2 linked regions of the Streptacidiphilus albus JL83 genome follow. The protein of the gene in region 2 interacts with the protein of the main gene of each other region in a pairwise test. Links are inferred from orthologs where the notes say so. Each region holds a gene or a part of one and is shown on either strand. Other genes may lie near its edges. The genes, in order: rplA and thrS.

Region 1 (14,827 bases), 2.7 Mb from region 2 along the record:
CTCCGGACTGGCGGGCGAGGTCGACGCCGCCGTGGTCCTGGGCGGGCCGGTGCGGTTCGGGTTCGCCGAGGAGAACGCCGGGCGGCTGACGTTCGGCATGGCCGACATCTTCGGCAACGCCCTCGGCCTGGACCGTCGGCCCACGACGGCCGAACTGGGCCGGGCGATGGCCGACTTCCCGCTCACCGCACTGCTGGAGCCGGAGGCCAACGCGCCGATGCTGGTGGTCAACGGGGCCGACGACATCCATGTCCCGCAGCAGGACACGCTGCTGTTCACCGGGCGTCGCGACACCGAGGTCCGGCTGGTGCCGGACACCGGCCACGTCGCGGCCTCCAAGCTGCCCGAGGTGATGCCGGTGATCACTGAGTGGCTCGGCAAGCACCTCTGAGCGCGCCGCCCCCGGGCGTCCTCGGAGACCGAGGTGCTGCCGCCCCGGGCGGTGACGGCGGAGGCGGCGGTCTGCCACCGCGTCAGAACGCGGTCGCCGGGGCGGATCGGGCCGTACCGGCTGTTGGCGGCGCGTGGTAGAAAGCGAAGCGATCCCGTGGCAGCGGGACGCGGTCGGACGAGCGGGGAGCGCAGAGGGCTTCGGGGCGACGCGCCGACGCGGTGGAGGAGATCGGGGACGCCGATGGGCGAAGCGGTGGAAGTGCGTGAGGCGGTACCGGCGGACGCCGAGGCGGCCGTGGACCTCTGGAAGTCGTCGCATGTGATCCGGCGCAACGGCAGGCCGCTGCCGGAAGCCCACATAGCCTCGGCGTACCAGCGGATGTCCGTCCCCGGGGCGCTGCTGCTGCTCGCCCACGACCCCTGTCCGGAAGGCGCGCCGGACGGCGCGCGCCCGCCCGTCGTCGGGACCATCCTCGGGGTCCAGGGCCTCGACCGGGACGGCCTGGGTCCGGCGGTGCCCGGGCTGGTGCACGTCTGCCTGCTCAGCGTCGCCCCCGATCGCTGGGGGCAGCACATCGGACGGCTGCTGGTCGAGCAGATGCTGCTCCGGGCGGCGGAGCACGGCTACCGGCGGGCCCAGCTCTGGACCCACGCCGACAACCTGCGGGCCAACCGCCTCTACAAGGCGATGGGCTTCCGCCGCAGCGGACGGGTCCGGGTGGACGACTGGGGTGAACTGCTCGTCCACTACTGGCGCACGCTGGAGGGCTGAACGCTCACCCCGGCCCGTTGGAGGGCCCGTTGGAGGGTCCGTTGGTGGGTCCGGTGGAAGGCCCGACAGGCGGCCCGGCGGGAGGCCCGGCGGGAGGCCCGGCGGGAGGCCCGGCGGGGCCGCTCCGGCCCTGGCGCGGCACGGCGGGGGCGATCGGGTCCGCGTACTCCCGGACCGCGCTGGTGCGGCTGACCACCCGGCCGGCATGCAGCACCACCCGGCTGTGACCGCCGGACAGCACCCCGGGCAGGTGCTCGCCGCGGACGGCGAGCAGGTCGGCGGGGGAGCCCGCCACCAGGCGGACCGGCGGCAGCCCGAGGACGGCCCTGGCCGCCGAGCTGACCGCGTCGTAGGCGTCGGCCGGGTCCAGTTCACCGGCGGCGGCCAGCAGGAACGCCGATTCCAGCGGGTCCGCCCGGCCGACCGGATTGGCCCGGTCCCGCAGCCCGCCGCTGCCGGCCGCCACCACCACCCCGGCCGCCCGGAGCAGCCGGACCGGCGGCAGCGGCGGGGACGGCGTCCGGGGGCCGCCCGCCGCCGGGGGCAGGCCGACGCAGCGGTTGCCCTGCGGGAGGCAGGTGACGGTGAGCCCGGAGCCGGCCAGGAGGTCGAGCGTCCGGAGCAGGTCGTCGTCGCGCAGCAGCCCGAGGGCGGCGCACGGGCCGAGGTTCACTCCGGAGCGCGGGAGCCCGTCCAGCGCCTCGACCAGGCGTGCGAGCCCGTGCGGAGTGGCGGCATCGGTGTGGAGGTCGAGCGCCAGTTCGCTCCCCTCGGCCACGGCTGCTGCCGTCCGCACGAATCCGACCGGGTCCGGGTCCAGCTCCGGGCAGCCGCCGATCGCGTGGGCGCCCATGGCGACGGCCTCGGCCAGCAGGGCCCGGCCCTCGGCCCCGGCCGCACCGGCCGCGCTGCTCAGCGGTCCGGCCCGGGCCACGACCTGGAGCTCGGCCAGTCCGCGCAGCGCCCTGGCCGCCTGCAGGGCGGCCTCCAGCCGACGCAGTCCGTAGCCCTCGCCGATGCGGACATGGGTCCGCTGGACGGTCGCCCCGTAGCCGAGCCCGCTGAGCGCGGCCTCGGTGATCCGCCGCTGTGCCGCCTCGACCGTCTCCGCCGCCCCGGAGTCCCCGCCCTCCGGCCCGGGCCGGGTGGTGGCGAAGGCCTCGTCCAGGTGGGCGTGCGGCTCGACCGGGGCCGGCAGCAGCAGATAGCCGCTGAGGTCCAGCCGCTCGGGGGCGCTGAGCCGGCCGGCCGGCCCGATCTCCTCGATCCGCCCGGCGCCGATCCGGATGTCCACGGCCCGGCCGTCCGGCAGCCGCCCGCCGTAGAGCAGCAGTGTCGGTCCGGCGGGTGGGTCCTGCTCGCTGCGGCGCGCGTCGCCAGACATGCGCCGCTCCTTCCCGCCGCAGGGCCGCTCCCCACGTGCAGGGGAGCCTAGGGCGGTCCCGGGGGTGGACCGGGGAGGCGCGTGGGGACGATGGGGAGGAGCCCAAAAGTCGTATCGGTTGGGGGGAGTCCGCAGCGGCGCTGAACTGGGGTCCTGGGCATCCGGGGTGACCCGGCGGCAGCTCCCGGCCGCGCTGCGGGTGCCGCCGGAATGGATTTCACGGATCGGCCAGGGACCGTGTAATGTCTTCCTCGGCCAGCCCCTATAGCTCAGTCGGTAGAGCGTCTCCATGGTAAGGAGAAGGTCTGCGGTTCGATTCCGCATGGGGGCTCGGATGAGAGGGTTCCCCGCTTCGGCGGGGAACTCGATCGTCGTGGCGGTGTAGCTCAGTTGGTAGAGCAAGCGGCTCATAATCGCTGTGTCACCGGTTCAAGTCCGGTCACCGCTACCACGTCCTGTAGCCGATTGTCGGGTAACCCGCCCAGTCGGCTACTCTTGTCTGTGTTCATAACGTTGTCTGTTCGAGGAAGGCACTCCTGTGGCCGCCACTGATGTCCGCCCGAAGATCACGCTGGCCTGCGTGGAGTGCAAGGAGCGGAACTACATCACCAAGAAGAACCGGCGTAACGACCCGGACCGTCTTGAGATGAAGAAGCACTGCCCGCGTTGCAACTCGCACACCGCGCACCGCGAGACTCGCTGACCACTGCGTTCCGACGCAGGGCCGGTGTTCGCGACCAGCTCATCGGCGAAGGCCGTCCCCATCCGTGGGGACGGCCTTCGTCGTTTTTCCCACGAGGATTCACGAGGAGCCAGTCCATGCCGCTCGACCCCTCCTTCATCGGGCGGACGTACCCGCCCACCGCGCCCTACGAGGTGGGGCGCGAGAAGATCCGCGAGTTCGCCGAGGCCGTCGGCGACGCCAACCCGGCGTACACGGACCCGGACGCCGCCAAGGCGCTCGGCCACTCCGACGTGATCGCCCCGCCGACCTTCCCGTTCCTGCTGACCTACCGGGCCGCCGCCCAGGTGGTCAACGACCCGGAGCTCGGCCTGGACTTCTCCCGGGTCGTCCACGGCGACCAGCGCTTCCGCTACACCCGCCCGGTCCGGTCCGGCGACCGGCTGACCGTCACCTGCGTCATCGACTCGATCAAGTCGCTGGCCGGCAACGACGTGCTGACCGTGCGCGGCGAGGTGCACGAGGAGAGCGGTGAGCATGTGGTCACCGCCCACATGATGCTGGTGGCCCGCGCCGCCGAGGGGGAGTGAGCATGTCCGCGAATGTGAACTACGACACGGTCGAGGTCGGCACCGAACTGCCGTCCCAGTCCTTTCCGGTGACCCGGGCGACCCTGGTCCAGTACGCCGGGGCCTCGGGGGACTTCAACCCGATCCACTGGAACGAGGCCTTCGCCACCTCGGTCGGCCTGCCGAACGTCATCGGCCACGGCATGTTCACCATGGCCGAGGCGATCCGGGTGGTCACCGACTGGCTCGGCGACCCGGGCGCGGTGGTCGAGTACGGCGTGCGCTTCACCAAGCCGGTCGTGGTCCCGAACGACGGCGTCGGCGCGGTCATCGAGGTCACCGCCAAGGTCGCGGCCAAGCTGGACGACCGCCGGGTGCGGGTGGACCTGCTGGCGACCAGCGGTGGCGAGAAGGTCCTGGGCATGTCCCGGGCCGTGGTCCAGCTGGCCTGACCGGTCCGGCCGGACCGAGCGGTCCACCGGCCCGAGCAGAGGCCGTCCGGGGTTCCCCCGGACGGCCCTTGACATGGTTAGTAATCAGTCACTAACTTTGAGGCATGGCAAAGGGCAGCATGAGGATGTCGGCGGAGGAACGCCGCGAGAGCGTCATCCGCGCCTCCATGATCGAATTTGCCGAGCGTGGCTACAACGGCACCACCACCCAGTCGATCGCCAATCGGGTCGGCGTCTCCCAGCCCTACCTCTTCCGGCTCTTCCCCAGCAAGCGGGCCCTGTTCGAGGCCGCCGCCCGGCGGTGCATGCAGGACGTCCGCGAGGCCTTCGTCGCCGCCGCCGACGGCCTGGAGGGCGAGCCGGCCCGTGAGGCCATGGGTCTGGCCTACATGGACCTGATCGCCGACCGCAGTCGGCTGATGATGCAGATGCAGATGTACGTGTCCACGGCCGCCGCCGAGGCTGCCGGGGACACCGAGGTCGGCGAGTCCGTACGGGCGATGTGGACCGAGCTCTGGGACGCCGTCACCGCCCAGGCGGGGATGACCCAGGAAGAGGCCCGGGACTTCTTCGCCCAGGGCATGTTGATCAACGCGCTGGTCGCGATGGGCTTCTCGCCGGAGCACCGGCTCTGGAAGACCTTCGACTTCGAGTCCGGCTGCTGACTCGGCGGGGCCGCCCCGGGGTCGGGGTGTTCTGCCGGGTGCTTTTCGGCCCGTCAAAGTTATTGATCAATTACTAACTCATAGGTTCCCCCCAGCCGGGGGGCTCATCCAAGGGAACCGATCATGCGCAAGGGAAACCCAACCGTCTGGGCCTTCGTGATCACCAGCACCGCCGGCTTCATGGCCGCGCTGGACAACCTGGTCGTCACCACCGCCCTGCCCTCCATCCGCGCCCATCTGGGCGGCGGCATCACCGACCTGGAATGGACGGTGAACGCCTACACCCTGACCTTCGCCGTGCTGCTGATGCTCGGCGCGGCCCTCGGCGACCGCTTCGGCCGTCGCCGGATCTTCACCCTCGGCCTCACCCTGTTCACCCTCTCCTCCCTCGCCGCCTCGCTCGCGCCGAACATCGACGCGCTGATCGCGGCCCGTGCCGCCCAGGGCGTCGGCGCGGCCCTGCTCACCCCGGTCAGCCTGACCCTGCTCACCGCCGCCGTCCCGGCCGCCAGGCGCGGCGCGGTCTTCGGCGCCTGGGGCGCGGTCAACGGCATGGCCGTCGCACTGGGCCCGCTGATCGGCGGCACCCTGGTCGAACACCTCTCCTGGCAGTGGATCTTCGCGGTGAACGTGCCGATCGGCCTGGCCCTGATCCCGCTCGCCCGGCTGCGGCTGACCGAGAGCCACGGCCCCAACAGCCGGCTCGACGTCCCCGGCACCGCCCTGGCCAGCGCCGGCCTCTTCGGCATCGTCTTCGCCCTGATCCGGGGCAACGCCGACGGCTGGAGCAGTCCGACGGTGCTCACCGGACTGGTGGCCGGTGGCGCCCTGCTGGTCGGCTTCGTCCTCTGGGAACTGCGCGCCCCCGCTCCGCTGCTGCCGCTGCGGCTGTTCCGCAACCGCACCTTCGCCGCCGTCAACAGCGCCTCGATGCTGATGTCGCTGGGCATGTTCGGCGCCATCTTCCTGCTCAGCCAGTTCCTCCAGAACGCCCAGGGCTACAGCCCGATGGAGGCCGGCGTCCGGATGCTGCCCTGGACGGCGATGCCGATGCTGGTGGCGCCGCTCGCCGGGCTGCTGATCAACCGGATCGGCGGACGGGTGATCATCGCCACCGGGCTCGCCCTCCAGGCCGGCGGGCTGGCCTGGTTCGCCCTGATCGTCTCGGCGCATGTGAGCTACGACGCGCAGATCCCGGCACTGATCATGTCGGGCGTGGGCATGGCGCTGTTCTTCTCGCCGGTCGCCACGGTGCTGATGGGCTCGGTCGCGCCGGAGGAGCAGGGCATCGCCTCCGGGGCCAACAACTCCCTCCGCGAGGTCGGCGGGGCGCTCGGGGTGGCGGTGCTGAGCGCGGTCTTCACCGCCCACGGCAGCTACGCCGACCCGAAGGCCTTCGCCGACGGCCTCACCCCGGCGCTCTGGGTGGGCACCGCCTCCATCGCCGCCGCGGCCGTCGCCGCCCTGGTCATCCCCCGCTACCGGCGTACCCGGGCCGCCGCCGGGAGTGCGGCGGAGCAGGCCCCCGTGCTCTCCCCGGTGGTCTGACCCGCGCCACGGCACCCGCGCCCGTCCCGTCCCGTCCCGCCCGCCCCGCCGCGCCCGTCCCGCCCCGCCCCGCCGCGTCCGTTCCGTCCCGCTCCCCGGGGACGGGCCGGGCGCGGCGGCGTCCTCCCTTAGTCTTGGCCCGTGCAGGAACTCCAGGACGCCCCCCTCGCCCCGCTGACCACCTTCCGCCTCGGCGGCCCCGCCCGGCGGCTGGTCACCGCGACCACCGACGCCGAGATCGTGGCCACGGTCCGGGCCGCCGACGCGGCCGGCGAACCGCTCTTGGTGATCGGCGGCGGCAGCAACCTGGTCATCGGCGACCAGGGCTTCGCCGGGACCGCCCTGCGGATCGCCACCACCGGCAGCAGCCTGGACGGCACGGTCCTGGACGTAGCGGCCGGCGAGGTCTGGACCGACCTGGTCGCCGAGACGGTGCTGAAGCACGGGCTCGCCGGGATCGAGTTCCTGGCCGGTATCCCCGGATCGGTCGGGGCGACCCCGGTGCAGAACGTCGGCGCCTACGGCCAGGAGGTGGCGACCAGCATCGCCGAGGTGGTCGCCTACGACCGCCGCGCGCGCGAGACGGTGACCCTGTCCAATGCCGACTGCGGCTTCTCCTACCGGCACAGCGCCTTCAAGGCCGACCCCGACCGCTACGTGGTGCTGCGGGTCCGCTTCGCGCTGGAGGACACGGACGGCCGCTCCACCCCGGTCCGGTACGCCGAGCTGGCCCGGAGCCTGGGTGCCGGCCAGGGCGAGCGGACCGAGCTGCGCGCCGCCCGGGAGGCGGTGCTGGAGCTGCGGGCCGGCAAGGGCATGGTGCTGGACCCGGAGGACCACGACACCTGGTCGGCGGGCTCCTTCTTCACCAACCCGGTCCTGGGGGCGGAGCAGTACGCGGCCTTCCTCGACCGGGTGCACGACCGGCTGGGCCCGGAGACCGCGCCCCCGGCCTACCCCGGTGCGGACGGGAGCACCAAGACCTCGGCCGCCTGGCTGATCGAGCGGGCCGGCTTCGGCAAGGGCTACGGCAGCGGCCCGGCCCGGCTCTCCGGCAAGCACACCCTGGCGCTGACCAACCGGGGCGGGGCGACCACCGCCGACCTGCTGGCGCTGGCCCGCGAGGTGCGCGACGGCGTCCACGCGGCCTTCGCGGTGACCCTGGTCAACGAGCCGGTGCTGGTCGGCGTCGAGCTCTGACCGGCCTGCGCGGCGCTCCGGGCTCCGGGAGCGCCGTCAGGACACCAGCCAGGCGTCCACCCCGGCCAGCATCCGCAGCCGGACGTCCTCCGGCGCGCAGGACCCGCGCACCGACTGCCGGGCCAGCTCGGCCACCTCGGCGTCGCTGAACCCGTGGACCTCGCGCGCCAGTTCGTACTGCGCGACCAGCCGCGAGCCGAACAGCAGCGGGTCGTCGGCGCCCAGCGCCAGCGGTACCCCGGCGTCGAACAGCTTCCGCAGCGGGACGTCCTCGGGCTTCTCGTAGACGCCCAGGGCGACATTGGAAGCCGGGCAGATCTCGCAGGTGATCTGACGGTCCGCCAGCCGCTGCATCAGCCGCGGGTCCTCCGCCGCCCGCACCCCGTGCCCGATCCGGCCGGCGCCCAGGTCGTCCAGGCAGTCCCGGACGCTGGACGGGCCGGCCAGCTCGCCGCCGTGCGGGGCGGCCAGCAGCCCGCCCTCCCTGGCGATGGCGAACGCCCGGTCGAAGTCCCGGGCCAGGCCCCGCCGTTCGTCGTTGGACAGGCCGAAGCCGACCACGCCCCGGTCCGCGTAGCGGACCGCCAGCCGGGCCAGGGTGCGGGCGTCCAGCGGATGCTTCATCCGGTTGGCCGCGACCAGCACCCGGATCCCGACGCCGGTCGCCCGGGAGGCGTCGTCGACCGCGCCGAGGATGATCTCCAGGGTGGGGATCAGACCGCCCAGCCGGGGGGCGTAGGAGGTGGGGTCGACCTGGATCTCCAGCCAGCCGCTGCCCTCGGACCGCTCGTCCTGCGCGGTCTCCAGCACCAGCCGGCGGATGTCCTCCTCGTCGCGCAGCACCGAGCGCGCCATGTCGTAGAGCCGCTGGAAGCGGAACCAGCCGCGTTCGTCGGTCGCCCGGAGCTTGGGCGGCTCGCCCGCTCCCAGGGCGTGCGCGCCCAGCGCCTCCGGCAGGTGCACTCCGTGCCTGTCGGCGAGCTCCAGCAGCGTCGCCGGACGCATGGAGCCGGTGAAGTGCAGGTGCAGGTGCGCCTTGGGCAGCAGGCGGACGTCACGGGGTTCGGGGTCGGCAGCGGCGGCAGATACCTGTTCCATCCGCAGATCTTCGCCTATTCGGCCTGACGGCGGAAAACATCCAGGTCGAGCCGCTCGATCGGGTGAAAGAACAGCCGGTTCGCGGACCGGGGGAGCGACCGGGAAGGCAGCGGACCCGCGGCCCGGCCGAAGCCGTGCCGCGGGTCCGCGCCCGCGCTCCGTCGGCGTCCGTGCCGCCGGGAGCGCGCTCAGTCCTGCGCCTCGCCCAGCAGCTTCTGCAGCCGGGTGACGCCCTCGACCAGGTCGTGGTCGCCCAGCGCGTAGGAGAGCCGCAGGTAACCCGGGGTGCCGAAGGCCTCGCCCGGCACCACCGCGACCTCGACCTCGTCCAGGATCAGACCGGCCAGCTCGGCCGAGGTCTGCGGACGGCGGCCGCGGATCTCCTTGCCCAGCAGCCCCTTCACCGAGGGGTAGACGTAGAACGCGCCCTCGGGCTCCGGGCAGAACACGCCGGGGATCTCGTTCAGCATCCGCACGATGGTCCGCCGACGGCGGTCGAAGGCCGCCTTCATCTCGTCCACCGCGGAGAGGTCGCCGGAGACCGCCGCCAGCGCCGCGATCTGGGCGACGTTGCTGACGTTCGAGGTGGCGTGGGACTGGAGGTTGGTCGCCGCCTTGATGACGTCCAGCGGGCCGATCACCCACCCGACCCGCCAGCCGGTCATGGCGTAGGTCTTGGCCACGCCGTTGACGACGATGCACTTGTCGGCCAGCTCCGGCACGACGACCGGGAGCGAGACGAACTGCGCGTCCCCGTAGACCAGGTGCTCGTAGATCTCGTCGGTGAGCACCCACAGCCCGTGCCCGGCGGCCCAGCGGCCGATCTCCTCGACCTCGGCGGCGGTGTACACCGAGCCGGTCGGGTTGGAGGGCGAGACGAACAGCAGCACCTTGGTGGACTCGGTGCGAGCGGCCTCCAGCTGCGCCACGGACACCTTGTAGCCGGTGGTCTCGTCGGCGACGACCTCGACCGGCACGCCGCCCGCGAGCCGGATCGACTCGGGGTAGGTGGTCCAGTACGGGGCCGGGACGATGACCTCGTCACCCGGGTCCAGGATCGCGGCGAAGGCCTCGTAGATGGCCTGCTTGCCACCGTTGGTCACCAGGACCTGCGCGGCGTCGACCGCCCAGCCGGAGTCCCGCAGCGTCTTCGCGGCGATGGCGGCCTTCAGCTCGGGCAGCCCGCCGGCCGGGGTGTACCGGTGGTTCTTCGGGTCGCGGCAGGCGTCCGCGGCCGCGTCCACGATGTAGCCGGGGGTGGGGAAGTCCGGCTCGCCGGCGCCGAAGCCGATCACCGGGCGGCCGGCCGCCTTGAGGGCCTTGGCCTTGGCGTCCACGGCGAGGGTCGCGGACTCCGCGATGGCGCCGATGCGGGCCGAGACCCGCCGGTCGGCCGGACGGATGCTGGAGTCGGGGGTGGCAGATGCAGGGGTGGGAGATGCAGCGCTCATGACCTCATCGTTCCAGACACCGCCACCGGCGGGCATCGGCGTTTCGCCATCCGGCCGCCGCGCCGAGACGGCCGTGGCGGGCCCCAGCAGCGGGGACCGCCACGCCGGGCCGAACCACTGATCGGCAACCCATTCGACCAATCCCCGTTCCACCCCCTACACTCAAGCCTCGATGGACCCGGGCTGCGGCCGCGGGGCGTCGCACTCACCGTGCGGGGGCCCGTATGCGGTAGGTTGGGTCCTGTGACTCCGGGCGACCGGAGTCCAAAGGGTCGTAGCTCAATTGGTAGAGCACCGGTCTCCAAAACCGGCGGTTGGGGGTTCAAGTCCCTCCGGCCCTGCTGTCCGCCCTGTTGCAAATGCGCGACAGGCGGTACCGTCCAGCAGTGTGTTACACGAGATCGCAATCACTGCGAACACTCGACTGGTACCCGATCTTCAGGTGAGGAACGAGTGACGGAGACCGTGGGCTCCACCGCGACACCTGATCGTGGTAGCGCGGAGGGCGAACAGGGCGAGGGCCTCTCGCGCCGCGATCGCAAGCGTGCCAACAAGGCCGCCGGCAAGGGCGGGAAGAAGCAGAAGGACCCGAACCGCAAGAACGTCTTTGCGCGCACCGGCCTCTTCTACCGTCAGATCATCGCCGAGCTCCGCAAGGTCGTCTGGCCGAGCCGCAATGACCTCACCACCTACACGACGACGGTCATCGTCTTCGTTCTGGTGATCATGGCCATCGTCTACGGTCTGGACACCGGCTTCGCCGAGCTGGCCAAGCTCGTCTTCGGCTGACACCGGCCTGCGCGGACCGCGCCCGATCCTCACAGGACATCCACACAGGACATCCAGGACATCACTGTCCGGACGCTCCGCTACCGTGGAGTCGGTATCGTTGAGTATCCGAGCCGTCCGCAGCCAAGCCCTGCTTCTCCCTGTGGACGGTCAGGTACCGTCCCACCCTTCATCTCCAGGAAGAAGCAGCCAACGTGTCTGAGTCCCACCCGTACGACGACGCTGAAGCCCCCGAGGTCGTCGAGGCCGTGGAATCGGCCGACGACGCTGCGGAGCAGGACGCGTCTGCGTGGGCCGAGGCCGACGACTCCGCCGAGCAGATCGTCGATGACGCCGACGCTGACGAGGACGAGGTCGAGGCTGCCGACGAGGCCGACGGCGAGTCCGCCGAAGAGGCGGCGCTGACCGTGGTCGACGACGAGGAGTCCGCCGCCGTCGAGGCCTTCGAGGAGGCCGACGCCGAGGTCACCGAGGAAGACGGCGTCGAGATCGACCCGGTCGCCGCGTTCCGCGAGGAACTGCGGCTGGCCCCCGGCGAGTGGTACGTCATCCACACCTACGCCGGCTACGAGAACCGCGTGAAGTCCAACCTGGAGCAGCGCGCCGTCTCGCTCAACGTCGAGGACTACATCTACCAGGCCGAGGTGCCCCAGGAAGAGGTCGTCCAGATCAAGAACGGCGACCGCAAGACCATCCGTCAGAACAAGCTCCCCGGCTACGTGCTGGTGCGCATGGACCTGACGAACGAGTCCTGGGGCGTCGTCCGGAACACCCCCGGTGTCACCGGCTTCGTCGGCAACGCCTACGACCCGTACCCGCTGACGCTGGACGAGGTCGTCAAGATGCTCGCCCCCGACGTCGAGCGCGCCGCCGCGAAGGAGGCCGGCCGCCCCTCGCAGGTCCGCCCGGCCGACATCCAGGTGCTGGACTTCGAGGTCGGCGACTCGGTCACGGTCACCGACGGTCCGTTCGCCACGCTCCAGGCGACGATCAACGAGATCAACCCGGACTCCAAGAAGGTCAAGGGCCTGGTCGAGATCTTCGGCCGGGAGACCCCGGTCGAGCTCTCCTTCGACCAGATCACCAAGAACGACTGAGTCGAGCACGACCGGGCCGGGCACGACCGGCGCGACAGCTTCCGCAGCAGGGCCCCGTACCGTCCAACCGGTCCGGGGCCCTGCCGCGTCCGGGCCGGTTCGGCCGGTGCGAGCCGCCCGCCGAGCGGCCCGTCGGGGGCGGGGACGATCACTGATTTAGGATCGCGGCTCTTTCGGGCTATCCTGATTCGATGTGTGCGCAGAGCCGGGCCGTGAGGCCGGGCGGCGCAGCAGACATCCAAGGCCCCGCCGGTGCGCTTCCGCCCGCCGGTCGGGAACACCTCTCGTACTGACCCGGAGAGAGAACATGCCTCCCAAGAAGAAGAAGATCACTGGGCTGATCAAGCTCCAGATCAAGGCGGGCGCGGCCAACCCCGCGCCGCCCGTCGGCCCCGCGCTGGGCCAGCACGGCGTCAACATCATGGAGTTCTGCAAGGCCTACAACGCCCAGACCGAGTCGCAGCGCGGCATGGTCGTGCCGGTGGAGATCACGGTCTACGACGACCGTTCCTTCACCTTCATCACCAAGACCCCGCCGGCCGCGCGCCTGATCCTCAAGGCCGCGGGCATCGAGAAGGGCTCCAGCGAGCCGCACAAGACCAAGGTCGCCAAGCTCACGGCTGCCCAGGTCCGCGAGATCGCGACGACCAAGCTGCCCGACCTCAACGCCAACTCGCTGGACGAGGCCGACAAGATCATCGCTGGCACCGCCCGTTCGATGGGCATCACCATCGAGGGCTGACGTCCGCGTCAGTTCGGTCAGAGCAGCACCGTGGTAGGGCCGAGCGCGGCCCGCAGCCACCACAACTCCCAGTCTTGAATCCACAGGAGCAGCAGTGAAGCGCAGCAAGGCTCTGAACGCCGCGGCGGCCAAGGTCGACCGCGACCGTCTCTACGCCCCTCTCGAGGCCATCCGCCTCGCCAAGGAGACCTCCACCACGAAGTTCGACGGCACCGTCGAGGTCGCCATGCGTCTGGGTGTCGACCCGCGCAAGGCCGACCAGATGGTCCGCAGCACCGTGAACCTCCCGCACGGCACCGGCAAGACCGCCCGGGTCCTGGTCTTCGCGACCGGTGACCGCGCCGAGGCCGCACGTGCTGCGGGCGCCGACATCGTCGGCGCCGACGAGCTCATCGACGAGGTCGCCAAGGGCCGGCTGGACTTCGACGCCGTCGTGTCCACCCCGGACCTCATGGGCAAGGTCGGCCGTCTGGGCCGCGTGCTCGGCCCGCGTGGCCTGATGCCGAACCCGAAGACCGGCACCGTGACCCCGGACGTGGCCAAGGCCGTGACCGAGATCAAGGGCGGCAAGATCGAGTTCCGCGTCGACAAGCACTCGAACCTGCACCTGATCATCGGCAAGGTCTCCTTCGACGACGAGAAGCTCGTCGAGAACTACGCCGCCGCCCTGGACGAGGTGCTCCGCGCCAAGCCGTCCGCCTCCAAGGGCCGGTACATCAAGAAGATCGCGCTCAGCACCACGATCGGCCCCGGCATCCAGGTGGACCCGAGCCGTACGCGCAACCTCATGGTCGAGGAGGACCCGGCGAACATCTGATCCCTGATCAGACCAGCTGGGCAGTACTCGCGTTCCGAAGGGCCGGTTCCCCCTCCGCAAGGAAGGGGGAACCGGCCCTTCGGCCTGTCCGTCTACGGGTATAGCGTCCTGTTCGCAAGTCTTCTTACATGCCCCAGGGGGAATGCAACATGCGCCACACCCGTTCGATCTCCGTCGCCGCAGCCGCCGTCGTCGGCCTGGCCGCGCTCAGTGCCTGTTCGGCCGCGTCCAAGGCCGCGAGCCAGGCGGCCGGCAGCGCCAACTCGGCGGTGTCCACCGTCGCGGACGCGCTCTCGCTGGCCACCGCCAAGACCGAGAGCTACAGCTCGGTCAAGATGACCATGACCATGTCGGTCGCGGGCCAGAGCGTGACCTCGTCGGGCCGGTTCGGCTGGAACCCGATGGCCATGTCCATGGGGATGAACATGCCGGCGGCGAACGGCCGCCCGGCGACCTCCATGATCGTGATGATGTCCGGCACCACCCTGTACATGGGTACCCCGGCCGTCGCCGACTTCCAGGGCAAGCACTGGATGAAGCTCGACCTGTCCTCGCTCCAGGACGGTCAGGCGCTGTCCGAGATGGCTACCCAGAGCGGCAACCAGAACCCGGCGGTCCAGCTCAAGCTGCTGACCTCCAGCCCGGGGGTGACCCGTGTCGGCCAGGGCACCGTCGACGGCGTCCAGGCCACCCACTACAGCGGCACGGTGGACCTGAAGGCGCTGGCGGCCAAGATGGTGGGGCAGGACGCGCAGCTCAAGAGCCTGCTCACGTCGGCCTCCCAGGAGGGGATGACGACCGAGACCGTGGACCTCTGGGTCAGCGCCCAGAACCTCCCGGTCCGGGAGACGATGTCGGCGACGACCTCCAGCGGCACCGAGAACGCGACCATCGACTTCTCCGACTACAGCACCGGTGCGGTCACCTTCACCGCTCCGCCGGCGGACGACACCCTCGACGCGTCCAGCCTGCTCGGGAGCAGCTGACCGACCGGCGGGACGGGCGGCCGGTGGGCGATTTGCCCTTCGGCCGCCCGTTCGCGTAACGTAGCCGGAGCCACAGACCGCTGGTTGTCGCTGCCCGCTCTGCAAAGAGTCGGCCTGGTGACCGAAGGCTCCGCGAAGGATGCGGACGACCCGCGCAGGATGGATGAGGAAGATCGCGCTCC
Region 2 (15,052 bases):
TCGCTGGCGCTGGCCACCGGCGCGGTGAACCGGGCGGGCCGGGTCGAGGACGGCACCACCGTCTCCGACCACGACGAGATCGAGCACCGCCAGCAGCGCTCGGTCCAGCTGGCGCTGGTGCCGCTGGTCCACGCCGGGCTGAAGGTGAACCTGCTGGACACCCCCGGCTACGCCGACTTCGTCGGCGAGCTGCGGGCCGGCCTGCGCGCCGCCGACGCCGCGCTGTTCGTGGTCTCCGCCACCGACACCACCGACGGCATCGACGGCGCGACCCGCGCCCTCTGGTCCGAGTGCGCGGACCTGGCGCTCCCCCGGGCACTGGTGGTGACCAAACTCGACCACCCGCAGGCCGACTTCGCCGCCACCGTCGCGCTCTGCCGGGAGGCCTTCGGCGACGGCAACACCGAGTCGGTCCTGCCGCTGCACCTCCCGCTCGGCGCGGCCGAAGGAGCCCCCCGGCCGACCCGGCTGGTCGGCCTGCTCGACCCGGCCGAACCCGGCGAGCTGTCGGCGGCCGACGGGGCGGCCGTCACCGAGGCCCGCAACCGGCTGATCGAGGCCCTGATCGCCGAGAGCGAGGACGAGGCGCTGATGGACCGCTACCTCGCCGGCGAGGGACTCGACCCGAAGAACCTCACCAAGGACCTGGAACGGGCCGTCGCCCGGGGCGCGTTCCACCCGGTGCTGGCGGTGCTGCCGCCCGCCGACGGCTCCCGGACCGGCCTCGGCGCCGCCGCCCTGCTCGACCTGGTCGCCACCGGCTTCCCTCCCCCGCCGACCGCCCCCGGCCGCCGGTCACCAGCCCCGACGGCGCCCCCGCCCCGAGCTCGACTGCGACCCCGAGGGCCCGCTCGCCGCCGAGGTCGTCAAGACCAGCGGCGACCCCTACGTCGGCCGGCTCAGCCTGGTCCGGGTCTTCTCCGGGACGCTGCGCCCCGACGCCCCGGTCCATGTCTCCGGACACGGCCTCGGCGACCGGGGCCACCAGGACCACGACATCGACGAGCGGGTCGGCGCGCTCTCCAGCCCGCTCGGCAAGACCCTGCGGCACGTGGCCCAGGCCGTCGCCGGGGACATCGTCTGCGTGGCGAAGCTGGCCCGCGCCGAGACCGGCGACACCCTCTCCGACCGCTCCGAGCCGCTGCTGGTCGCCGCCTGGGCGCTGCCCGACCCGCTGCTGCCGGTCGCCGTCGCCGCGCACAGCAAGACCGACGAGGACAAGCTCTCCCAGGGCCTGGCCCGGCTGGTCGCCGAGGACCCGACGCTGCGGCTGGAGCAGAACCCGGACACCGGGCAGCTGGTGCTCTGGTGCCTCGGCGAGGCCCACGCCGACGTCCTGGTCGACCGGCTGCGCACCCGCTACGGCGTCAGCGTCGACCCGGTGCCCTACGTGGTGCCGCTGCGGGAGACCTTCGGCGGACCGGCGCGCGGGCGCGGACGGCACGTCAAGCAGTCCGGCGGGCACGGCCAGTTCGCGATCTGCGAGATCGAGGTGGAGCCGCTGCCGACCGGCGCCGGCTTCGAGTTCGTCGACCGGGTCGTCGGCGGCACGGTCCCGCGCCAGTTCATCCCCTCGGTGGAGAAGGGCGTCCGGGCGCAGCTCGGCCGGGGCGTCAGCGCCGGGTTCCCGGTGGTGGACGTGCGGGTGACCCTGCTCGACGGCAAGGCCCACTCGGTGGACTCCTCCGACGCGGCCTTCCAGACCGCGGGCGCGCTGGCACTGCGCGAGGCGGCGGCCGAGGCCGGCGTCCGGCTGCTGGAACCGGTGGCCGAGGTCCGGGTGCTGATCCCGGACGACTACGTCGGCGCGGTCCTCGGCGACCTGTCCGGACGGCGCGGCCGGGTGCTCGGCACCGAGCCGGTGCCGAGCGGCGCGGGCGCGGCCGGGCGGACGCTGGTCCGCGCCGAGGTGCCCGAGTGGGAGATCGTCCGCTACGCGGTGGACCTCCGCTCGCTCTCCCACGGCGCCGGGACGTTCACCCGGGCCTACGTCCGGCACGAACCCATGCCGACGGCCGTCGCGGCGCACATCCTCGGCTAGGCGGACTCGCCGGGGCGGGCCCCGGCCGGGAGTGCGTCGGCGACGGTCGCGGGGCGGCGGTGCTCAGGCCGCCGGCGGCTGGGCGGCGGCCCGGCGGGCGGCCGGCGGCAGCGCGCAGGCCGCCGTGCCACCGGGCATCCGGTGCCGGTTCACCGCCACCACCCGGTACACCCCGGCAGCGGCCTGGCGCAGCAGCGGCAGCGTGAGCAACGCGCCCAGCACGCTCCACAGCGGTCGGCGGGTGCGGAGCAGCAGCCTGGCCGCGGCCTGCGCACCCCCGTAGACCCGGCCGGTCGGCGTGATCCAGAGCACCTCGTGCTCGGCCCGCTCCGGGCTGACCAGGCCGCCGGTGAACGCGGCCAGCGCGTCCAGGTCGGCGAACTGGAAGGGCACGGCCTCCCAGCGATCGGCATCGAGACGGCGCTCCGCGAACCGGACGGAGGAGCTGCAGAAGGCGCAGTCACCGTCGAAGAGCAGGACCGGCTGCGGCGGCAGCTGGTGGGACGACCCGGACGGCTGCCTCGGGGGCAGTGGTGAGGACAGGTTTTCGGCCATGAATCGATCATCGCAGAGCCCGCCGCGCGCTCCGGGCCCGCTCCCGCCTGCCCGTTCCGCCCGTCCCGGGCGCCGGGGCGGCCCCGGAAAGTTGGAGCATGCACTGACGCGCGCTGATCGGCGACGATAGGCTTACTGCTCCGGCTTCATGACATCGTTTCAGCGGATGGTCATCGCGGCGGGGGGCGGTATGGGCGAGCGCGGCCATTGGGAGGACCTGCGGTGACGATGACGTTTGACTTCAGCCCCGGAGCACAGATCCCGCTGGACGGCACCCCGCACACCGGCGCGACCGCCGCCCTCTCCTCCGGAGCCTACCGGGACAACCCGCTGGAAGACCTGGTCAAGCTCAACGAGGAGACCGCGCACAAGGCGGGCCGGCACCGGGTGTTCGCCCCCAACTTCGGCGAGGCGTTCTGCCAGGCGGTGATCGCCCGTACCCTCGGCTCCTCCCGCAAGCCGCTGGTCCGCTCCTTCGGCATCGACCCGCGGATCGTCGTCGAGCACTGCCTGGAGGCCGAGGCCCTGCGGCACCGGCGCGACAAGCAGCTGACCGCGGTGGCCCTGATCTTCGGCTTCCTCTTCCTGCCCGGCACGCTGCTCTGGCTCGGCGCCTTCGAGTTCCGCCGCCGCAGCCACCCGGACAAGCAGTCGCTCTTCGGCGGACTCGCCCTGGCGGTCTGCGCGGTGATCGCGGTGCTGCTCGCCTGGCGTCCGCCGGTCGGCGGCGCCTTCGGGATCTACCTGCGGATCGTGATGCTGGGCGCGCCCATCGGCTGGCTGGTCGCCCGGCAGATCTGCCTGCGCTTCGCGATCCAGCTCCGGGCCCGCTGGGGTTCGCTGATCGACGGCGGCACGGTCGGCGCCCGGGTCCCCGACGCCGTGCCGATCGGCCCGGAGGACACCAAGGCGCAGACCCTCCGCAAGCAGCTGACGGGGCTGGCGTCCGAGCAGGAGACCAACTACCTCCACGTCGCGCACCGCAAGGGCGTGCTCGGCCTCGGACGGCGGTGGGCGGTCTGGCAGTTGGCCGAGCAGCTCGACCCCCGTGAGGGCATCGCCGAGATCAGGCCCTTCCACCCCTGGGACGTGATCCGGAAGATCGAGGACCACCTCGGCCGGATGAACCGCAGCCCGCTCGCGACCGGCGGCTTCCCCCAGTTGAAGGTGGAGCACTGGGCGATCGACTCGATAGGCGAGGGCGCGGACGAGATATCCCGGCCCAGCGGCCCGGAGTTCGACGGCTCGCGGATGCGCGCCTCCGCGCTCACCGACCTGGCCAACCGGCAGAACTTCGGCAGGTCGGGGGCGCGCCACTACCTGGGCGTGCAGTTCGTCCTCTTCGACGGCGGCCTGGTACTGACCCTGCTGATCCGGGTCTCGGTGCTGCACGAGACCCTGCGGATCGAGGTCTCCGGGTACGCCCTGGGACCGGTGGCCGGGGGCTTCACCAGCAAGCCGAAGCCGCCCGAGAAGACCGTCACCAAGCCCGGCAAGCCCTGGGAGACCACCACCGTCAAGACGCCGCTGGTGACCAACCAGGAGGTGGTGCGACTCACCGTGCGCGCGCCCTTCACCTGGAACCAGTCCATGCTCAACTGGCTCGGCGGCACCTTCAAGCTGCCGGAGCCCTTCGGCCTGCGCTCGGCCTGGGCCGGTCCGCCCTGGGGCAACCGCAACATGACCGACGACGCGACCCAGAGCGCCCTGGCGGTGCTGCGGGCGGTGCACTCGGCGGCGGTCGAGGTCCTGGTCGACCACGACGTGGACGTCGAGCGCTTCAAGAACCGCGCCAGCCTGCTCGGCATGGAGGTCCAGGGCACCCGCCCGTCCAAGCCGGACGACTTCGACGCCTGGTGACCCGCGCCGCCGGCGTCGGCCGCCTCCCGCGCCGGGTCAGCCGACGGGGCCCCAGCTGATCCCGCCGTGGTGCGCGGCGACCGCCGCGCCCAGCACCACCAGGTCGGTGACGCCGAGAGCCAGGCCGAGCAGGGCCCGTCCGCGACGCCCGGTCCCCCGGGCCAGCGAGACGCCGGCCAGGACGATCGCCAGCGGGCCGAGGGCGATGTTGAGGAAGAACACCCCCAGCAGGCCGAGGACGAAGGACGCGACAGCAGTGTCGTCGCCGTCCTCCCGGCTGCGCGCCGATCCGCTCGGCGCCGGGACGGCCTGTGTCCGTACTGCGGTCACGGGTCAGCCCTCCACGGTGGTGCGACGGCCGGCCCGGGCGATCCGCTCACGGACGGCGAAGGCCAGCAGCCAGCAGCCGACCACGGCGCAGCCGACGGCCAGCACCGGCGAACTCAGGTAGGAGGCGGCGCCCCAGAGCGCGCCGCTCAGGGCGAGCAGGACTACGAGGAGGACCATGGTGCTTCCCTTCACGAGAATTCAGAGCACAGTCGTTCACTGAATAATTCGAGGGTACCCCTGCCCCGCACTCGCCAATACCGGAGAACAGTTGTTTACTGCATGAGATGAGCCACACTCTCGGGCCGCGACAGTCCCAGAAGCAGCAGACCCGGCAGTCCCTCCTGGACGCCGGGATGCGACTGCTCGACCACCAAGGCCTCAGCAGCCTGGGCCTGCGCGAGGTCACCCGGGAGGCCGGCCTCACCCCCAGCGGCTTCTACCGGCACTTCCCCGACCTGCCCGCGTTCGGCATGGCCCTGGTCGAGGAGTCCTTCGGCAGCCTGCGCACACTGGTCCGGGCCATCCGCGCCGAGCAGGCCGGACCCGACGAGGTGATCGACCGCAGCATCGACCTGCTCGCCCGGTACGTCCACGAGCACCGCGCCAACCTGCGCTTCCTGGTCCGCGAGCGGCACGGCGGCGTGCGCCCGGTGCGGCAGGCCATCGCCGCCCGGATCCGGCAGTTCGCCGACGACCTCGCCGACGACCTCGCCGCCCAGCCCGAGTCGGCGGGCTGGGACCCGGAGGACCTGCGGGTCCTGGCCGACCTCTACGCGGACCACACGGTCACCACCGTCGCCGCGCTGCTGGAGGCGGAGGGCGACCCGGAGGACGAGCGGCGCATCGTCGCCACCGCCCGTCGGCAGCTGCGGCTGATCAGCATCGGCCGCCGCCACTGGCTGGACACCTGAAGCCGAGCCGGAACCGCCCTACCGGGCCACGTCCTCCGGCCAGGCGTCCGCGAGCATCTTCCGGGTGTCCGCCAGGAGTTGCGGCAGCACTCGGGTGTGGCCGATGACCGGCATGAAGTTGGTGTCCCCACCCCAGCGGGGCACCACGTGCTGGTGCAGGTGTGCGGCGATCCCGGCCCCGGCCACATCGCCCTGGTTCAGGCCGATGTTGAAGCCGTGCGCCCCGGAGGCCGCCCGCAGCGCGGTCATCGCCTGCTTGGTCAGCTCGGCGACGTCGGCGGTCTCCTCCGGCGTCAGCTCGGTGTAGTCCGCGACGTGCCGGTACGGGACCGCCATCAGGTGCCCGGAGTTGTACGGGTAGAGGTTGAGCACCGCGTAGGCGTGCTCCGCCCGACGGAGGATCAGCCCGTCCTCGTCCGACATGGCCGGGATCGAACAGAACGGACAGCCGTCACTGGCCTCCGGGCCGGTCGGCTTGTTCTCGCCCTTGATGTAGGCCATCCGGTGCGGGGTCCAAAGGCGCTGAAAAGCGTCCGGGACGCCAACTCCGCTCTGCTGCTCCGGCTCCGTCGTCATGGAGATCAGCATAGGCGTTGGGCTGGAGCAGCCGTAGGGCGGACTCGCGCTGAGCCCGCCCCACCCGGCACCCCCGCGCAGGCGGGGCAAACGGAACCTTCGACTTGTGCTGGTTCCGCATCTTCGGAGCACCCCCGCGCAGGCGGGGAAAAGCGTCAGACCTGAATGCGACGCTCCACCGCGTCCAGGATCTCGGCCAGCGCTTCGTCACGGGGGACGCCGTTCTTCTGCTCACCGTTGCGGTAGCGGAAGGAGACCGTGCCGGCCGCCATGTCCTCGTCGCCGACGATCAGCATGAACGGGACCTTGAGTCGCTGGTTGTTCCGGATCTTCTTCTGCATCCGGTCGTTGGAGGCGTCCACGTCCACCCGCAGCCCCTTGGCCTTCGCCTCGGCGGCGAACTCCTGGAGGTAGGAGACGTGGGCGTCGCCGATCGGGATGCCGACGGCCTGGACCGGCGAGAGCCACGGCGGCATCGCACCGGCGTAGTGCTCCAGCAGCACCGCGAAGAAGCGCTCGATCGAGCCGAACAGCGCACGGTGGATCATGACCGGCCGCTGCCGCGAGCCGTCCGCCGCCGTGTACTCCAGGTCGAAGCGCTCCGGCAGGTTGAAGTCCAGCTGGATGGTGCTCATCTGCCAGGTGCGGCCGATGGCGTCCCGGGCCTGGACCGAGATCTTCGGGCCGTAGAAGGCCGCGCCGCCCGGGTCGGGGGTCAGCGGCAGGCCCTGCTTCTCGGCGGCCTTGCGCAGGGTCTCGGTCGCCTCCTCCCACGCCTCGTCCGAGCCGACGAACTTGGTCTCGTCCTTGGTGGAGAGCTCCAGGTAGAAGTCGGTCAGGCCGTAGTCGCGGAGCAGGTCGAGCACGAAGGTCAGAGTGGAGTCGAGCTCCTCGGCCATCTGCTCGCGGGTGCAGTAGATGTGCGCGTCGTCCTGGGTGAAGCCCCGGGCGCGGGTCAGGCCGTGCACCACGCCGGACTTCTCGTAGCGGTAGACCGTGCCGAACTCGAAGAGCCGCAGCGGCAGTTCGCGGTAGGAACGGCCCCGGGCGTCGAAGATCAGGTTGTGCATGGGGCAGTTCATGGGCTTGAGGTAGTAGTCCACGCCCTCGTCCAGCTGCATGGGCGGGTACATGCCGTCGGCGTACCAGTCCAGGTGGCCGGACTTCTCGAAGAGCGCGCCCTTGGTCGCGTGCGGGGTGTAGACGAACTCGTAGTCCGCCTCCTCGTGCCGCTTCCGCGAGTAGTCCTCCATGGCGCGGCGCATGATGCCGCCCTTGGGGTGGAAGACCGCGAGGCCCGAGCCGATCTCGTCCGGGATCGAGAAGAGGTCGAGCTCGTTGCCGAGCTTGCGGTGGTCGCGCTTGGCGGCCTCCTCCAGGAAGTCCAGGTGCGCCTTGAGGTCGTCCTTGGTCGCCCAGGCGGTCCCGTAGATGCGCTGCAGCATCGGGTTCTTCTCGCTGCCGCGCCAGTAGGCGGCGGCGCTGCGCATCAGCTTGAACGCCGGGATCCGGGTGCTGGGCAGGTGCGGGCCCCGGCACAGGTCCTTCCAGCAGAGCTCGCCGCTCTTCGGGTCCAGGTTGTCGTAGATGGTGAGCTCGGCGCCGCCGACCTCGACGTCCGCGCCGTCGTCGCTGGTCGCGCCGCCCTTGAGGCCGATCAGCTCCAGCTTGTAGGGCTCGTTCGCCAGCTCCTCGCGGGCGGCCTCGTCGGTCACCGCGCGGCGGGAGAACTTCTGCCCGCGCTTGATGATCTCGGTCATCTTCTTCTCGACGGCCTTGAGGTCCTCCGGGGTGAACGGCTTGGCGACGTCGAAGTCGTAGTAGAAGCCGTCCTTGACCGGCGGGCCGATGCCGAGCTTGGCCTCGGGGAAGATCTCCTGCACGGCCTGGGCCATGATGTGGGCGGTGGAGTGGCGCAGGATCGACAGGCCGTCGGCGCTGTCGATCGCGACCGGCTCGACCTCGTCGCCGTCGGCCAGGACGTGGGCCAGGTCCTTCAGCTCGCCGCCGACCCGGGCCGCGATGACCGCGCGCTCACCGGGAAAGAGCTCCGCCGCCGTAGTGCCCGTGGTCACCACGCGCTCTTCCCGATCGGGTTCGCGGCTGATGATCACACGGACGTCCGACACCGGACTCTCCTGACTCTCGGCTTTACCTGCATGGGCAGCGATGGTGCTGCGGTCACGATGGTACCGAGCCCCCGCCCCCGCCCGCGCACGCGTCACCCCTCGGCGGCGTCCGCGACCCGCAGGGCCTTGAGCATCCGTTCGCGCTCCGCGTCGTCGAGTTCGACCACGGCCGGCGCCGAGGGCTCGCTCAGCCGGCGGAAGCCGCCCTTGCGCTCCAGCCGCCCGCGCAGCCGGACCGGGGTGCCGGCCAGGTGGGCCTCGACCGCCAGCCGGTAGCCGTCCTCGTCCAGCCTGACCCTGACCTCGTCGACGTCGGCGCCGGAGAGTACCCGCAGCCGGACCACGCCGCTGCCGGAGAGCTGCTGCCGCTTCAGCCGGACCACCGCGCCGGTGACCTCGACCTCGACCGCCGGTTCGATGTGCTCCAGCCGCTCCCCCGCCGCCTCCAGCGCGGGCAGGTCGCCCGGGGAGAACTCCAGCAGCTGCCGCCGGTTGCCGAAGCCGTGCGGGACGCCGACGCTCGGGGCCCAGGACAGCGCGATCTCCGCGCCCTCGCTGCCGCGCACCAGTTGGACGACGGAACCGATCAGCTCGCAGCTGACACCGAGCCGCACCCCGTTGTCAAAGGCGTCGATCCGGCCGGTGGTGCGCTGGTAGTCGACCGCGTCGCGCATCGCCTCCAGCGCCCGGACCAGGGTGGTGGTGGCCGGGCGGTCCTCGGGGGCCTCGGTGTAGGCGGTCAGCAGCCCGGCCCCGGTGCCCGGGGCGACGACCAGCACCCGGTCCAGGAACTCGGCGGCGTGGCTGTCGAAGCGGGCGCCGAAGTAGGCGGCGCGGGCGCGCCCGGCCTTGGCGGCGGCGGCCAGCATCGCGGTCGCCGCGGCGCGCAGTCCCGCCTCGCTGGCCCAGGGCACGGCCCCGCCGACGCCGGGAACCTCGCGCCGCCAGTGCACCTCGTCCCCGGGTACCAGCAGCGCGGTCAGGATCGCCTGGGCGGAGGCGACTCCGGAGCGCGCCAGCGCGGCCAGGGCCTCCTCCAGCAGGTCGGCGCTGTCGTCGAAGGCGCGGTCGGCCGGGACCAGCAGGCTGGTGTCGGGCTCCCGGTCGTCCGGCGGCGTCCAGCGGCTGTACCGGCCGCCGGCCCCGCCGTGGCGGCACCAGCCGTGCCGGGCCAGCAGGGTGAGCAGGACGTCCGGGTCGACGCGCGCGGGATCGGGCAGCGGCGGTCCCTCGGGTGGGTCGCCCGCCGGGGCGCGGCGCGCCCGGGCCGTCCGTGCCCGTACCGGGTCGACTGCCTCTGGTCGGGTGTCGCGCCGCATTGCCGTCACGCCTTCCCTCCCGTGCGGGCCGGTCGCCTCATGGTCGTTCACCTGCCCCCACACGCGCCATGATGGCGCACAGCGCGCGGTCGTCGAAGACCTGGCCCGTCGGTATCCGGACATTCGTCCGGCGCCTGCCGGTGACGGGTTGACCGGCGAGGTTGACCCAGTAGCAGCAGTGCCGCAGCTCAAGCCGGTCAGGACCGGCCACCAGCCACTGGTCGATCTCCCGCGGGACCAGCATCACCACCAGGATCTTGTGCACGGCGACCCGGCTCTGGGCGAGCTTCCGCAGGTGGTCGTTGTCCAGGGTGAAGCTGAAGTGGCTTCCGGGTGGATTCGGCGGGATCTGGTGGGTGCACTTCAGTTGAACCTTGATAGTGGCCTCGTCGTCGACCGTGTGCGCGGAACTGCCGTGGCTGACGTGCCAGTCGATGCCGTTGTCCGGGAAGGGCGAGGCGAGCGCGCAGCCCGCCGCCGCGGCGACCGCGTGCAGATATCCCACCTGGAGCGTCTCCATGCAGGAGGTGACCGCGAGTTGACCCCGCATCGATTGTCCCGATCCGGCTGCGCTCCACTGCGGAGGCGTGGCGTCCGGGCCGGGTTGTGTCAGCGCCATTGGCTGCCGTCCCCGTGAGCGACGGCCGGCCGTTCCGACCGGACGGGCCGTCACCTGTAGTCATCTCCGCCCGAAAGCGCGGCGAAACTGCCTGGCCGTCAGCAGGGTTCAGAACACCAGGTGATCGGGTATCAGCACAGTGTGACCACCGGCGGTGGTGGTCGTCGCGGGGAGGCCGCCATGACTCACTGGTACGAGGGGGCGCTCGCCTCCTTCGACACCGAGACCACCGGTGTCGATGTGGAGCAGGACCGGATCGTGACGGCCGCGCTGGTGGTGCAGCAGGCGGGCGGCGGCGGGGTGCTGCGGCAGGACTGGGCCGCCGATCCGGGAGTGCCGATCCCGGCGGGAGCGACGGCGGTGAACGGCCTGACCGACGAGTGGGCGCGGAGCCACGGGCGACCGGTGGGGCTGGTGGTCGCGGAGGTGGCCCGGGCGCTGGCCGAATGCGCCCGGCAGGGGCTGCCGCTGGTGGTGATGAACGCCCCCTACGATCTGACGCTGCTGGACCGGGAGTTGCGACGGCACCGGGGCGTGTCGCTGACCGACGTCCTGTCCGGCGCGCCGCTGCTGGTGCTGGACCCGCGGGTGCTGGACAAGCACCTGGACCGCTACCGCAAGGGCCGCCGCCGGCTGGCCGACCTGTGCGAGCACTACGGCGTCCCGCTGGAGGACGCCCACGACGCGGCGGCGGACGCGACCGCCGCGCTGGAGCTGACCCGGGCGATCGGCCGCCGCTACGCGGAGCGGCTGGCCGGGCTGACGCCGGCCGAGCTGCACCTGCGGCAGGCGCTCTGGCACGCGGCCCAGGCCCGGGGCCTGCAGCGGTGGTTCACCGACAGCGGTTCGCCGGAGCTGGTCGACACCGCCTGGCCGCTGCGGCGGCAGCTGGACCAGGCGGCCTGAGCAGCCGTCAGCCGCGGTTGCGACGCCCGGAAACGCCGGAAGGCCCCTCGATCGAGGGGCCTTCCGGCGTTTCACGGTGCGCAATGCTGGGTTCGAACCAGCGACCTCTCCGGTGTGAACGGAGCGCTCTCCCACTGAGCTAATCGCGCGGGGCAACGAAGAGAACATTAGCATTGCTGCTGCTCGGGGACTAAATCCATTCCCCTGCCCTTTCCCGGCCGCTTTCCCGGCGACGTCGCCGCCGGAAACGACCAAGCCCCGCCGGCCATGGGCCGACGGGGCTTCGAACAGATGTGCGCAATGCTGGGTTCGAACCAGCGACCTCTCCGGTGTGAACGGAGCGCTCTCCCACTGAGCTAATCGCGCGGGCTGGACTGACAAGGAAAACCTTACCGCATGCCCGGGAGTGCTCCGAAACCGCCGTCGATCTTGCGTCCGGCGCCGCCGCAGGCCGACGCACGGGGCCCGAGGAGCCCCGAGGGGACTGCGGTGCAGGTGGGGCCGATGCTCCGGAAGGGGTACCAGGTGCGTACTAATCGGGACAGAGGGGTTTACACCGGTCCCACTGGTGGGATGGTCCGTTCGCCGACGTGCGATCCCCGAGCGCACACTGAGCGAAAGGCCCTGGCGCTTATGAACACCACGGTCAGTTGCGAGCTGCACCTGCGCCTCATCGTGTCTAGCGAGTCTTCCCTGCCCGTCCCCGCGGGCCTGCGCTACGACACCGCCGACCCCTATGCCGTGCATGCCACCTTCCACACGGGCGCCGACGAAACCGTCGACTGGGTCTTCGCCCGAGACCTCCTCGCGGAGGGGCTGCACCGGCCGACCGGGACCGGCGACGTCCGTGTCTGGCCCTCCCGCAGCCACGGACAAGGCGTCGTCTGCATCGCCCTGAGCTCTCCGGAAGGAGAGGCCCTGCTGGAAGCCCCGGCGCGTGCGCTGGAGTCCTTCCTCAAGCGGACGGATGCCGCGGTTCCCCCCGGTACCGAGCACCGTCACTTCGATCTGGACCGGGAGCTCTCGCACATCCTCGCGGAGAGCTGAAACGGTCCTTCCCTCCTACCGTGCGGCGCCGTGTCTACTCGGGGGCACGGACCGCACACCGTCCCGTGCCGCCGTCGTCCACTCCCCCCGGACGACGGCGGTTTCGGCATGGCGCGCCGCCCGCCTGCGCCTTGCACCGGACGCGGCATCGCGACGGTAGAGTCACCCGTCCAGGACCCGGCCAGGACAGGGCTCGGGCATGACGGGCCAGGGGGTCCCGACGTGTTGGTCACCCATGACACCCAGTGCGCACTCGACGCACTGGTGGACCTGCTGAACACCGCGCCGGACGTGTGCGGGCACGAGGGACTGGCGGACCTGGCGGCACTGCACGGCTTCGTGGCGCGGTCCGAGATCGTCGAGGTGGCCGCGCTGACCGAGGCCGATCTGGCGGCGGTCCGGCGGGTCCGCACCGAACTGCACGCGATCTTCCGGGCCGGCACTCCGGAGGCGGCGGCACAGCAGGTGAACGCGCTGGTGGCGCGGGCGGGCACGACCCCCCGGCTGACCAACCACGACGGCCACGGCTGGCACATGCACTACTTCGCCCCCCGGGCGGCGCTGGCCGAGCACCTGGCGGCGGAGTCGGGGATGGCGCTGGCCTTCATCGTGGTCGCCGGCGAGCGGGAGCGGCTCCGCTACTGCGAGGCCCCCGACTGCGCCCGGGTCTTCGTCGACCTGTCCCGCAACCGCTCCCGGCGCTACTGCGACAGCCGGACCTGCGGCAACCGGCTGCACGTGGCCGCGTACCGGGCGCGGCAGCGGACCATGCCGGAGCAGGCCGGTCCGGCCGAGCCGACCGGGCAGGCCGCCGGGGTCACAGCCCTCGGCGCTTGAGGATCTCCTCCACGTCGGCGAAGTCGCCGAGGCCGTCGTCGGCGCCCGACTTCCCGGCCGGCTTGGCGGCGGTCACGGCCGGCAGGTTGCCGCTCCGGCCGGTCGGGGCGGCGGGCCGGTCGGCGGCCTTGGGGACCGCCTTGTCCGAGCCGCTGCTCCGGCCCACGCCGGTGAGCAGCAGTACCACCGCGGCCGCGCCGAGCATCCCGGCACCGGCCCAGACGCCCGGGTTGAAGACCAGGTTGGCGGCCCAGTCGGCGACGGCGTGGCCGATCCGGTCGAACATGGTCAGCAGCCCGGTCAGGTAGAGGCCGGTGGGCACCAGGGCGAGGGCGGCCCACCGCACCGCGCGGCGCCACCGGCGCGCCGTCCCCGACGTCACCGCCAGCACCACCGCGACAGCCGAGAGCACCAAACACACAATCGCAGTCATCAGCCCACGTCTCCTTCGTCGGTGCCCCGCATCGTCCGTGCGTCCCGGTCGAACGCTGGGCGACACCGTCTCCATTCATGGTGCCCCCGAATGGGAGACTTACGGCCATGAGCAATAGTTCCCTTTTCCGCGTCGAGTACTGGTGCGAGCTCCAGTGCCCCGACTGCGCATCGGCCCTGGACGACCTCCGGGCGCTGCGCGCCGCCTACGGCGACCGGCTGGAGATCCAGCTGCGGCACTTCCCGCTGGAGCGGCACAAGCACGCCTTCGCCGCGGCCCAGGCCGCCGAGGAGGCCTTCGTCCAGGGCCAGGGCTGGCCGTACGTGGAGGCGGTGCTGGCCAGGACCGCCGAGCTGGCCGAGCGGGGTGAGGAACTGCTGGTGGAGGTGGCCCGGGAGCTCGGCCTCGACGCCGAGGAGATGGACACCGCGCTGATCGACGGGCGGCACATGCTGGTGGTCGACGCCGACCAGGCCGAGGGCAAGGCGATCGGGGTGACCGGGACGCCGACCTATGTGGTCGCGGGTCGGCGGCTGGACGCCGGGCAGTCGCAGGCGGGGATCCGCGAACAGATCACGGAGCTGCTGGGGCAGCCGTAGCGGACCACGGCTGCCCCGCCGCACGGGCGCCGCTCAGAGGTCCTTGAGCAGCGAGGTGAGGTAGACCTCGTAGCCGAGCGAGCGGTAGAGGGCGTTGGCCGGAACGTTGTCGGCGAAGACGTTGAGGCCCAGCCGGGGCAGTCCGGCGGCGACGGTCTCGCGCTCGGCGAGCAGCATCAGCGTCCGGCCGTGGCCCCGGCCCCGGTGGCCCGGCTCGACCTCGACGTCGAACACCCAGGGCAGGGGCTTGCCGTCGGGGCCGGGCGGGCCGCTGTGGGCCACCCAGACGGTACCCGCGGTGGCACCGTCGACCACCAGTCGGCGCAGGATGGTGGCGGGGGTGTGCAGCCCCTCGGGGAGCAGTTGGGCGAAGTCCCGGTCGGCCTTGGTCCTGGCCGCCGCCGGGGGCATGCCGGACCTGGCCAGCGAGTCCGCGTAGCCGTCCGTGTGGTAGACCGCCCAGGCCGGGTACTCGGCCTCGTCGAAGCTCGCGGCCACCGCGCCGGCGGGCAGCGCGGGCGGTTCGGCGGGCATCTCCTTCACCATGTTGCGGGCCCGGACCGTGTAGCCGAGGGCGGTGGCGAAGCGCAGCGCGGCCGGGGCGTCGGCGTCCTCGACCAGGCCGAAGTAGGCGCCGTGGCAGTTCCAGCCGCGCAGCACCTCCTCGGCGGCGAGTGCGGCGACCGTGCCCCGGCCGCGACCGCGCTCGGCCTGATTGATCGTCAACTGATTGACCCTGCCCTCGCGTCGACCGTTCCCGTCGGCCGGGGAGGCGGAGACGGCGACGGTGCCGACCGGGCGGCCGTTGACGCAGACGGCGAAGTCGCGGGCGAGCGCGCCGTCGGGCATGGACCGCTCAGGAGCGCCGGGGCGCAGCGTGGTTGTCATCA

What was found.
Region 1: the proteins of thrS (region 2) and rplA interact in binary tests that used the Escherichia coli proteins (3 or more experiments, as listed by UniProt). The link is inferred for Streptacidiphilus albus JL83 from one-to-one orthologs.

What each region holds. Positions count from the first base shown.
Region 1 is NZ_JQML01000001.1:5,593,373-5,608,199, forward strand. Bases 12,057-14,797 are described here. They hold rplA (50S ribosomal protein L1), read left to right. Parts: upstream 12,057-12,936; coding sequence 12,937-13,659; downstream 13,660-14,797. Other genes in these bases: nusG (transcription termination/antitermination protein NusG), read left to right, coding at 12,057-12,100; rplK (50S ribosomal protein L11), read left to right, coding at 12,408-12,842; BS75_RS24560 (LolA-like protein), read left to right, coding at 13,809-14,645. Also shown: BS75_RS24470 (alpha/beta hydrolase family protein), read left to right, coding at 1-391; BS75_RS24475 (GNAT family N-acetyltransferase), read left to right, coding at 635-1,165; BS75_RS24480 (amidohydrolase family protein), read right to left, coding at 1,170-2,549; rpmG (50S ribosomal protein L33), read left to right, coding at 3,088-3,252; BS75_RS24500 (MaoC family dehydratase N-terminal domain-containing protein), read left to right, coding at 3,369-3,821; BS75_RS24505 (MaoC family dehydratase), read left to right, coding at 3,824-4,252; BS75_RS24510 (TetR/AcrR family transcriptional regulator), read left to right, coding at 4,357-4,917; BS75_RS24515 (DHA2 family efflux MFS transporter permease subunit), read left to right, coding at 5,041-6,465; BS75_RS24520 (UDP-N-acetylmuramate dehydrogenase), read left to right, coding at 6,607-7,665; BS75_RS24525 (adenosine deaminase), read right to left, coding at 7,702-8,763; BS75_RS24530 (pyridoxal phosphate-dependent aminotransferase), read right to left, coding at 8,952-10,214; preprotein translocase subunit SecE, read left to right, coding at 10,668-11,003; more of nusG, read left to right, coding at 11,198-12,056. UniProt on the Escherichia coli protein: One of the primary rRNA binding proteins, it binds very close to the 3'-end of the 23S rRNA. Forms part of the L1 stalk. It is often not seen in high-resolution crystal structures, but can be seen in cryo_EM and 3D reconstruction models.
Region 2 is NZ_JQML01000001.1:8,249,948-8,264,999, reverse strand. The notes cover bases 5,916-8,881. They hold thrS (threonine--tRNA ligase), read right to left. Parts: upstream 8,403-8,881; coding sequence 6,429-8,402; downstream 5,916-6,428. Other genes in these bases: BS75_RS35985 (hypothetical protein), read right to left, coding at 8,495-8,881; BS75_RS35995 (HIT family protein), read right to left, coding at 5,916-6,285. Also shown: BS75_RS36015 (thiol-disulfide oxidoreductase DCC family protein), read right to left, coding at 2,105-2,596; BS75_RS36010 (hypothetical protein), read left to right, coding at 2,825-4,456; BS75_RS36005 (hypothetical protein), read right to left, coding at 4,493-4,786; BS75_RS49645 (hypothetical protein), read right to left, coding at 4,790-4,963; BS75_RS36000 (TetR family transcriptional regulator), read left to right, coding at 5,071-5,697; more of BS75_RS35995, read right to left, coding at 5,716-5,915; more of BS75_RS35985, read right to left, coding at 8,882-9,721; BS75_RS35980 (DUF4365 domain-containing protein), read right to left, coding at 9,759-10,340; BS75_RS35975 (exonuclease domain-containing protein), read left to right, coding at 10,521-11,246; BS75_RS35960 (SsgA family sporulation/cell division regulator), read left to right, coding at 11,880-12,293; BS75_RS35955 (CGNR zinc finger domain-containing protein), read left to right, coding at 12,516-13,130; BS75_RS35950 (hypothetical protein), read right to left, coding at 13,111-13,563; BS75_RS35945 (DsbA family protein), read left to right, coding at 13,671-14,162; BS75_RS35940 (GNAT family N-acetyltransferase), read right to left, coding at 14,196-15,050; BS75_RS35935 (aminotransferase class IV), read right to left, coding at 15,050-15,052. UniProt on the Escherichia coli protein: Catalyzes the attachment of threonine to tRNA(Thr) in a two-step reaction: L-threonine is first activated by ATP to form Thr-AMP and then transferred to the acceptor end of tRNA(Thr). The rate-limiting step is amino acid activation in the presence of tRNA.